DNA from 2 places in the Rhizobium sp. Leaf341 genome. Region 1 is predicted to be linked to the other one. Evidence: riboswitches for the same ligand, from Rfam matches in the RefSeq annotation. Region 1 holds a riboswitch; the other holds the start of a gene.
The links. A riboswitch is a leader RNA that binds a small molecule or an ion and turns the genes downstream of it on or off. The one in region 1 is predicted to bind cobalamin.
Positions count from the first base shown of each region.

Region 2: another riboswitch for cobalamin. It lies ahead of ASG03_RS02500 (aromatic ring-hydroxylating oxygenase subunit alpha); the one in region 1 lies ahead of ASG03_RS17180 (CbtB domain-containing protein).

Region 1 covers NZ_LMPE01000015.1:517,749-522,158, forward strand. The annotation lists gene ASG03_RS17160 (ABC transporter substrate-binding protein) at 1-137, shown strand, start outside; gene ASG03_RS17165 (YciE/YciF ferroxidase family protein) at 213-716, opposite strand; gene ASG03_RS17170 (hypothetical protein) at 886-1,419, shown strand; gene ASG03_RS17175 (SRPBCC family protein) at 1,517-2,026, shown strand; cobalamin riboswitch at 2,047-2,309, shown strand; gene ASG03_RS17180 (CbtB domain-containing protein) at 2,359-2,535, shown strand; gene ASG03_RS17185 (CbtA family protein) at 2,780-3,538, shown strand; gene ASG03_RS17190 (glucoamylase family protein) at 3,575-4,410, opposite strand, start outside.
Region 2 covers NZ_LMPE01000003.1:179,512-183,921, forward strand. The annotation lists gene ASG03_RS02495 (hybrid-cluster NAD(P)-dependent oxidoreductase) at 1-196, opposite strand, end outside; gene ASG03_RS02500 (aromatic ring-hydroxylating oxygenase subunit alpha) at 198-1,442, opposite strand; cobalamin riboswitch at 1,563-1,750, opposite strand; gene ASG03_RS02505 (DUF6656 family protein) at 2,113-2,709, shown strand; gene ASG03_RS02510 (L-threonylcarbamoyladenylate synthase) at 2,804-3,775, shown strand; gene ASG03_RS02515 (FAD-binding oxidoreductase) at 3,805-4,410, shown strand, end outside.

The sequences.
Region 1 (4,410 bases):
CAGCCGAGGCCTTCGCCCGCTGGCTGCGGCCGGAGCTTTTCGCGGATCTGGATCCCGAAGCGACGCTTGCCGAAATCAACAGACGGTTCGCGGCCGTCCCCTTTGAAGGCGCCTATTGGATCAGCCTTCAGCGTTGACGTCTTTTGAAGACATGAAAACGCCGGCGCGGAGAGCTCCGGCCGGCGTCATCAATGAACTGGAAAGACCGAGCTTTAAGCGGCTTTCGCCTTGTCCATCGCCTTGGCATTGACGGCCTTCGACAGCGTCGTCAGGTCGGCGTCGGTCTTTTCTTCCTGCTTCAGCGTCTCGTCGAGCAGCTTCACCGCTTCGTCGAGACCCAGCAGACCGGCCCACGTCTTCAGCGTGCCGTAGCGGGCCATCTCATAGTGCTCGACGGCCTGCGCCGTGGCGAGCAACCCTGCGTCGACGGCGGGCGATCCCTTGAATTCCTCAAGAACCTCTTCGCCTTCCTCGATAATGCCTTCGATCGCGGCGCAGGTCTTGCCGGTCGCACGCTTACCGAAGATCTCGAAGACCTGCTGCAGGCGTTCGATCTGGCCTTCGGTTTCTTCCCGATGCTTCTCGAATGCAGCCTTCAGTTCGGGGCTCTGTGCGCCGCGGGCCATCTTCGGAAGTGTCTTCACGATCTTGCGTTCGGCATAGTAGACGTCCTTGAGCATGTCGTGGAACAGATCTTCGAGTGCTTTCGCTGCCATTGTTCTCTCCTTTGGATGGTCCGCGCGCGATGGATCCGCGCGCCGGTTCAAACGGTGTTCTTGCGCTGGGAGAACTAGACCACCCACCCTTTGTTCCCGCATCTATCCGGCCCCGCGCTTTGACCCCGACATGGGCGCCCCTATATGAACCCACATGGGGAGGCCGTTCATGGTGTGGATATTGCTTGCTGGCGCAAGCCTTCTGATTGTCGGCCTTGCCATTCGCAATCCGCGCTTTCGCCGGATTGCCGAGCCGGCGCTCTCGGTGCTCGTCGCCGTCGGGCTGATCAGTGCTTTCGTTGTCTGGCGCATGGATGACAATGCCAGACCCCGCGACCCCGTATCGCCCGTCACGGCGGACCGTCCTGTCGACAGGATTGCGCCAACCGAAATACGGCTGGAAAACCTGACATTCGAGAAGAGCACGCCGGCCAGCAGCTATGTCGTAACGGCCACGATCCACAACGACAGCGCGGCTTTCCTCGACTATTTTACCCTCGACGTGACGCTCGACGATTGCCCCGGCGGCGCCTGCCGTACGATCGGCAGCGACGACGCCCTGGTCATTGCCCGGATATCGCCCGGCCATTCCGCCGCGCTCCGCACGACGCTCGTCTTCCCATCGCCCAAGACCGGCCCACCGGACGCGCCGCGCTGGAGAGCGACGATCGTCAAGATCCAGTCCTCGCCCGCGGGTCCATGATGTCGGGGTCGGGGCAATGCCTCTCGCCAGGGTCTCGACAGTCACGCCGCAATGACGGAAACTCGGCAGGAAGACCCGCCGCTCCAGGATCCCGCGCATGACCCAAGCCACTGCCGCCGACGATCGCGACCTCGTCATCACCCGCCACATCGCCGCCACGCCGAACGCCCTGTTCCGGTGCTGGACGGAGCCTGCGCTGATCCAGCAGTGGTTCGTTCCGCCACCCTGGACCATCGCCGCAGCCGAGGTGGATCTGCGCGTCGGCGGCGGGAACCTCATCGTCATGCAGAGCCCCGAAGGCGAAGAAATGCCCAATCGGGGCGTCTACCTCGAGATCGTCCCCGATCGGAAGATCGTTTTCACCGATGCCTATATCGACGCGTGGACACCCTCCGAAAAACCCTTCATGACCGGCATCATCACCTTCGATCCCGCAGACGGGGGAACGCTCTACACCGCTCGCGTCCGCCATTGGACGAAGACAGATCGCGATGCCCATGAGCAGATGGGTTTTCACGAAGGTTGGGGCAAATGCGCCGATCAGCTGGCGGCCCTTGCGGCAACGCTCCCAGGGGACGACGGACGACGCGAGCACACAGTCGATTGACAGGCGCCCTGCACCCGTCATAGTGACCCGCATCAAGAGGTTCTCCGGATGTCGAACCATTCGGGGAGTAAATGGGAACGTGACAGGTGGACCCAGTGCGGCACCTTCATCACGGCCGACCCCGCGACTGTAGAGCGGTCAGGGTCTTTCATACCGGACATCCGGTAGAAGCCACTGTGGAGACGGGCACGCCCGGACCTGCGGGAAGGCGAGAAGGATCCGACGATGCCGGAAGGCATCAGACGCCGCGAGCCAGGAAACCTGCCGATTGATGTCGGGCATATCGCCCAAAGGAGTGGGACATGTCCCACGGTGCCATCACGGAGGTTGTCATGGCTGTTACCAACGCATCGGGCGTTTCGCTTTCCCTCAATGACCGCATGATCGCGGCTTTGCTGTCCCTGTTCATCGGGGCGTTTCTGGTGTTCGGAGCGGGCCTCGCCCATTCGTCGGCGCTGCACGACACCGCGCACGACGTTCGCCACTCGTTCGGTTTCCCCTGCCACTAGGCTTGGGATCTCCGACCGAACGCTGACCGTGGCCGAGGCAAACGGTCGGGCTGCGTCCGCCTGAGCGGACCGGCCGAGCAGACGCGCGTGCGATAGCCGGTGCGGCACGGAAGACGGGCCCGATCGGGATCGCCTTCGCGCGCCCGCTCGGCAGCACCGCATCGCCCGCGTGCCGGGGCCACGTATCGATCCGAATCACAACAGGACAAAGCAGGCCGCAAGGCGCTGCTTCAAAGGACTATCCATGATCGTCAGAACCCTGCTGGCCGCCATCTGCGCAGGCCTCATTGCCGGCATCTTCATGACAGCCGCACAGGAACTTCGCCTCACGCCCCTCATCTTGAAAGCCGAAACCTACGAGGCTGCACCCGGATCGGGCGCGACGCCCGCTCACGAGCATTCGTCGCGAGCAAGCGGCACGTTTCTCCAGTCCCTCGCCGCCGCACTCGACCCGATCCCGACCGCCTACGCACATGACGGCGCGGAACACGAAGGGGGCGGCATCCTGTTCGGTCTGAGTCGTTTCTCCGGCACGCTGATTGCCAACCTGGTGACGGGAGCCGGTTTCGGCCTCATCCTCGGCGGCCTCGGCATCGCCTTGGGCAGGCCACCGACCTTGCGCACCGGCCTTGCCTGGGGCGCATTGGGCTGGCTAACGGTTCACCTGCTGCCGGCATTGGGTCTGCCGCCCGAGCTCCCGGGCTTCCCGGCAGGCGATCTCGCTGATCGCCAGACCTGGTGGCTCATGACGACGGTGCTCTCGGCGATCGGCCTCGGCATCATCGCGCTTCGCAGAGAGATCTGGGCCAAGGCGGCCGGATTGGGTCTTCTCACCGTGCCCCATCTCTACGGCGCGCCGCAGCCCGGCGATCTTGCAAGCCCGGTACCCGCCGTGCTCGGTGCGGAGTTCGCGGTCGCCGCGCTCGCGACCACGCTCGCGTTCTGGCTTGTCCTTGGGACCGTTTCCGGCGCGATCAACGATCGCTTCGTCCCCAAGACCTGAGGCGGACGCAAGATGGCCCGGATCGATCGATCCGGGTTAAAGCCAGCCGCCCGTAAAGCCCGCACGCTTCAACCCGCGCCGGATCGGCGCCGACTGTCGCAGCAGGTTCCAAAAGAACCCGGTTCGATGGTTCTCGATCATCATCAGGAGAAGTCCCTGGTCGAGACCGATGCGGCGCGTGTTCATCCAGCCCTCCGCCGTGCGTGCGGGGACGCTCGGATTGAAGCTGCCAATGAAACCGTCCTCATCGACGACACCGGGATAGGCACTGAGGATGTGCCGCGTTCCCGAAAGCGCTGCGCCTTCATCGAACGGCAGGCAGGCGAGCGGCGCCCAGGGTGCCAGCGTTCCGTCGTCCGGTCCGGACGGCGCACCCCGTGCGGCATAACCGGAAAAATGCTGCTGGCGACCATCGCGCAGACGCCGAGACCGTTCCGGACCGTCACAGGCCGTCAGGCCCCAGCAGTCCTTGCCGTAGCCGACGAACGCTTCGGGGTTGCGCGCCGCGTAGTCGCGCTGCACCTCGATCGCCAGGCGCGTGTTCTCGAAGTAGTCGCTGTCATGCTCGGTCATTGCAGCATCGCGGATACCACGAAAATCGATCCAGGCATGCGAGAAGAGGTGAATGAACAGCGGCCCCGCATAGAGATACGGTTTGCCGAACGCCTCTTTCCAATCGCATTGATTGCCGAAGCTCAGATAGCTCTTGGGCGGGATCGGGTAGGAAGGCGATGAGAGAGCCAGCGTGTAGAGGATGATCGCCTCGCTGTAGCCGTGCCACCGAAACGGAAGAAATCCGCTCCGCGGCTTCCAGCCAAGCGCAAGCGTATCCTGCTCGTCCAGTGCCCAGGCCCAGTTGGCGCGCGCATAGA
Region 2 (4,410 bases), on a different contig from region 1:
GCGTGACGAACTGGCCCGGCAGATATCGGAACCAGCCGTCGCGATCCGACTTGAACACGAAGGTCATGACGTCGGGGGCCTCAAGCGTCACCGACATGCAGTGCAGCAGGTGCTGCCGGTCGTTCCAGGGCTGGAGTTCGTCGAAATGACGGAACGGCGAGACGATCCCCGTTCCCTGAACCATGCCGTCGCTCATGTCAGGCCACGCGCACGAGCGGCGCGTGAACGCCGGTCAGGCGGTTCTGCATGAACTGCGTGTACCACTCGACGAACTGCATGACGCCGCCTTCGTGTTCGGGCGAATAGGGACCGGGCTCATAGGCCGGCGAGCGGATGCCGAAGGCGTTTTCCTCGACGATGCGCCGGTCCTGGTCGTTCGTCTCGGTCCAGACATGCGTCAGTTCGTCGAGCGTGTAATCGACGCCCTCGACCGCATCCTTGTGCACCAGCCACTTGGTGGTGACCTGGGTCAGTTCGGGGCCGAGCGGCAGCACGCGGAAGGTGATGGCATGATCGGCCAGCACGTGGTTCCAGGTGCTCGGATAATGGAACAGGAGCAGCGTCCCGATATGGCTCTGGGTGACCGTGTCGGACAGGCGGCGCTTGACGGCGCGGGCACCGGACATGGTGTAGCTTTCGGCATCCTGGATCAACGGCATGCGGGCGACGCGGAACTGGCCGGTCGGATCGATGCGAAACTCGCTCGGCAGGCCGGCGGCCTCGCAGCGGCTCCAGTGCTCGGAGATCACCGGATCGTCCTTGGCGCCCTGCACGCCGGTCGCCGACGGGGCTTCGGGATAGGTCCGGCAGAGTTCCGGGTGGTTGCTGGCGCAGTGATAGCACTCGCGGTTGTTTTCCCAGACGAGCTTCCAGTTGCCCTTCTCCACGATGGTGCTCTCGAAGGCGACCTTCGTGTCCTTCAGATTGTGCGGCGTGAGGTATGCGGCGACCATGTCGCGCACGGGCTGAAAGTCCATCGGCTCGGCCGCCAGGCTGATGAAGATGTAACCGCCGATGCTTTCGCAGGCGACCGGCTTCAGCCCATGGGCGGACTTGTCGAAATCCTCGCCCATCTGGCGGGCGAACATCAGCTTGCCGTCCAGCTCGTAGGTCCACTGGTGATAGGGACAGACAAGCTTGGCCGAAGCGCCCTTGGCCTGGGTGCAGACGCGCGAGCCGCGGTGGCGGCAGGCATTGTGGAGCGCATGGATCGCGCCCTGCCGGTCGCGGGTGACGACCACGGGATAATCGCCGACCTGCACCGTGAAATAATTGCCGGCCTTGGGGATCTCGCAGTCATGGCCGATGAACAGCCAGTCCTTGTACCAGATCTCTTCCAGATCCAGCCGGTAGAGATCGGGATCCGTGTAGAACGCCTGCTCGAGGCTGTGGGTCTCGCGCCGGTTCCGGAGCGTGCGGAGCACTTCGCTGCGAAAATCCATCTTCCCGTTCCTTTAAACGACGGACCCCGCTGCGGGGCCGTATTCAGGGCCGGTCCGGACACAAGGCGATCGCGCCTGCATTCCCGGATCCCCGCCACACCAGACATTCCACATCACACGCAGTCACATCGGCGCAAGACAGGTGTCCGGGCTCAGGAGCCTTGGCCATGCCGACCGCGGAAGGTGCGCCCTCCGCAGGATCTGCCGGCCTGTGCTCCACCACCGTTGCGGGCGCAGCGCCGGGTTTCGACCGGCTTCCCAATTTGTCCGGATCCTTGTGAACCAGCGCCTTGAGCATCTCTATCTAACGCCGCGTCGCGCGATTTCAGAGGCCAAGAAGCGACACGCGATTTGAGAATGACGACACGCCCCGCCGGCGCCATTTTTCGGCATCTTCAAGCCGATCCTTTAACAACTCGCCAATCCTTTAACACCTCCGGGACGATGCGAAGGCACCCTTCCGAGGGCCCCGTGTCCGAAGGGCGAAGGCCTGCAGCCGCAAGCCTGTTTGCGACATCGCCAAGAAACGGCGCTTGGCCCTCAGCCGCCGGGCGCTTGGCCCTCGGCCGCCGGGCGCTTCGCGCTTCTCACCGGCCGATCACGCAAGCCTCGCGCCATGGCGGAACCGTAGAAGCGGTGAAAAGGAAGATCACCGATGCTGGACCAGACCATGGCCAACCTGCGCTACTTCGATGATGCGATAAAGCCGCCCCCGGAAAACCGCGGCGGCATCTATACCGACTATCTCCGCACCGGACGCATCAACCGCGGGACGACGGACGCGCGCACGGCCAAGCGCTACCTGACACATCAGCAGGTGGCGGAACGCACCGGACGCAGGCTGGAGGCCGCCGGCACGCTGGCCTATGACCGCATCAACGGCTTCCATGCGTCCATTCGCTTTCCCAAGATGATCTTTCACCGCACGCTCGATGGCAGCCCGCATCTCGGCTACTGCCACGTGACGGCGGCGCGCTCCAAGTTCGCGGAGTACGACGAGGTCCGATGGTCCTTCTACATGGCCAACTTCTTCTGCGAGATCGGCAAGGACGACCATTTCTTCGATGACGTGCGCCGTGGCTATTCGCGCATGTACTTCGCCGTCGCAACCGATCTCGATCGCGAGCAGGGCAAGCTCGTGATCAACCGGACCGTCCGCGATGGCGGCCTTCTCTTTCGCACCCAGGACCCGAAGACGGCCCTGAAGAACGTGCTGATGCTGGGAGCCCGCAACGACGCCCTGCGGGCGATCATCCGCGCACTCTGAGCCCTTTCGCCGGCCGGTCGCGCAAAAACTGCTGCACAGTCCCGCGCGACATGGTTTAAGACTGCCGTCTGATCGGACGGAAGCGCGAAGCGGCATGGCAGACATCATCGAGACGACACGGGACCGGGAACGGGCGCTGGAACGCGCGATCGCGGTGCTTTGCGCCGGCCGGCCGATCGCCCTGCCGACCGAAACCGTCTACGGGCTTGCGGCCGACGCCACCCGGGGCGATGCGATCGCCTCGATCTACGAGGTCAAAGGCCGTCCGCGCTTCAACCCCCTGATTTCCCACGTCAGCGACATGGCGATGGCCGAGCGTCATGGGGCGTTCGATCCCGTCTCGCTGCGCCTTGCGGAGGCCTTCTGGCCGGGGCCCTTGACACTGGTCGTTACGCGGGCGCCTGGCAGTGCGGTGCATGCGCTGGCAACGGCCGGGCTCGATACGCTGGGCCTGCGCATGCCGGCGGGCTTTGCGCGCGAGGTCATCGCAGCCTTCGGACAGCCGCTGGCCGCACCGAGCGCCAATACGTCCGGGCGTATCAGCCCGACGACGGCCGCGCATGTGGCCGACGATCTCGGCGCGGCCATCGACCTCATCCTCGACGCCGGACCGGCGGGCATCGGGCTCGAATCGACCATCGTCAAGGTGGAGGCCGGCCGGTTGCGCCTGCTGCGGCCGGGCGGGCTGGAGGCCGGAGAGATCGAGGCCGTCGCCGGGCAGCCGCTGCTGCGCCCGGACACGGCCGGTGCCGCGGTCGAAGCCCCGGGCATGCTCGCCTCGCATTATGCCCCCGACGCGGCCGTGCGGCTGGATGCGACCGACGTGCGTCCGGGCGAAGCCCTGATCCGTTTCGGCGGTACGGCGCTTCCCGGTGAAGACAAGGCCGCCATCGTGCTCGACCTCAGCCCGTCGGGCAGCCTCAGGGAGGCAGCGGCCCGTCTCTTTTCCTATATGAAGCAGGCAGACGCCACCGGCGCCCGGACAATCGCCTTTTCCCCCATGCCCACAGAGGGCCTGGGCGAGGCCATTCGCGACCGGCTGGAACGGGCGGCAGCACCCCGCTGAGACGCAACCCCATCTTTGAAAGTGCCGCCATGCCGAACGCCGTTCCATCGCCCGACCTCATCCAGCGCTTCGTCGCTCTCGCCGGCGGCCATGCCGAGGTGGGGGCCGATGTCGAGGACCGCTATCTCGTCGAGACGCGCGGGCTCTATCGCGGGACGACGCCGGCCGTGCTGAAGCCCGGCAGCGTTGCGGAGGTCTCGGCGATCCTGAAGCTCGCCAGCGAAACCGGCGTCGCGATCGTGCCGCAGGCCGGCAATACCGGCCATGTCGCAGGGCAGATCCCGCGCACGGGCGCCGCCGACATGCTCCTGTCGCTCGAACGGATGAACCGCATCCGCGACGTCGATCCCGTCGGCAATGTCATCGTGGCGGATGCGGGCTGCATTCTGGCCGATATCCAGGCGGCGGCCGACGGGGTGGGCCGGCTGTTCCCGCTGTCGCTCGGCTCGGAAGGCTCCTGCCGGATCGGCGGCAACCTTTCGACCAATGCCGGGGGAACGGCCGTCCTGGCCTATGGCAACATGCGCCAGCTCTGCCTCGGGCTGGAGGTGGTGCTGCCGACCGGCGAGATCTGGGACGGGCTGCGGCGGCTGAAGAAGGACAATACCGGCTACGACCTGCGTGACCTCTTCATC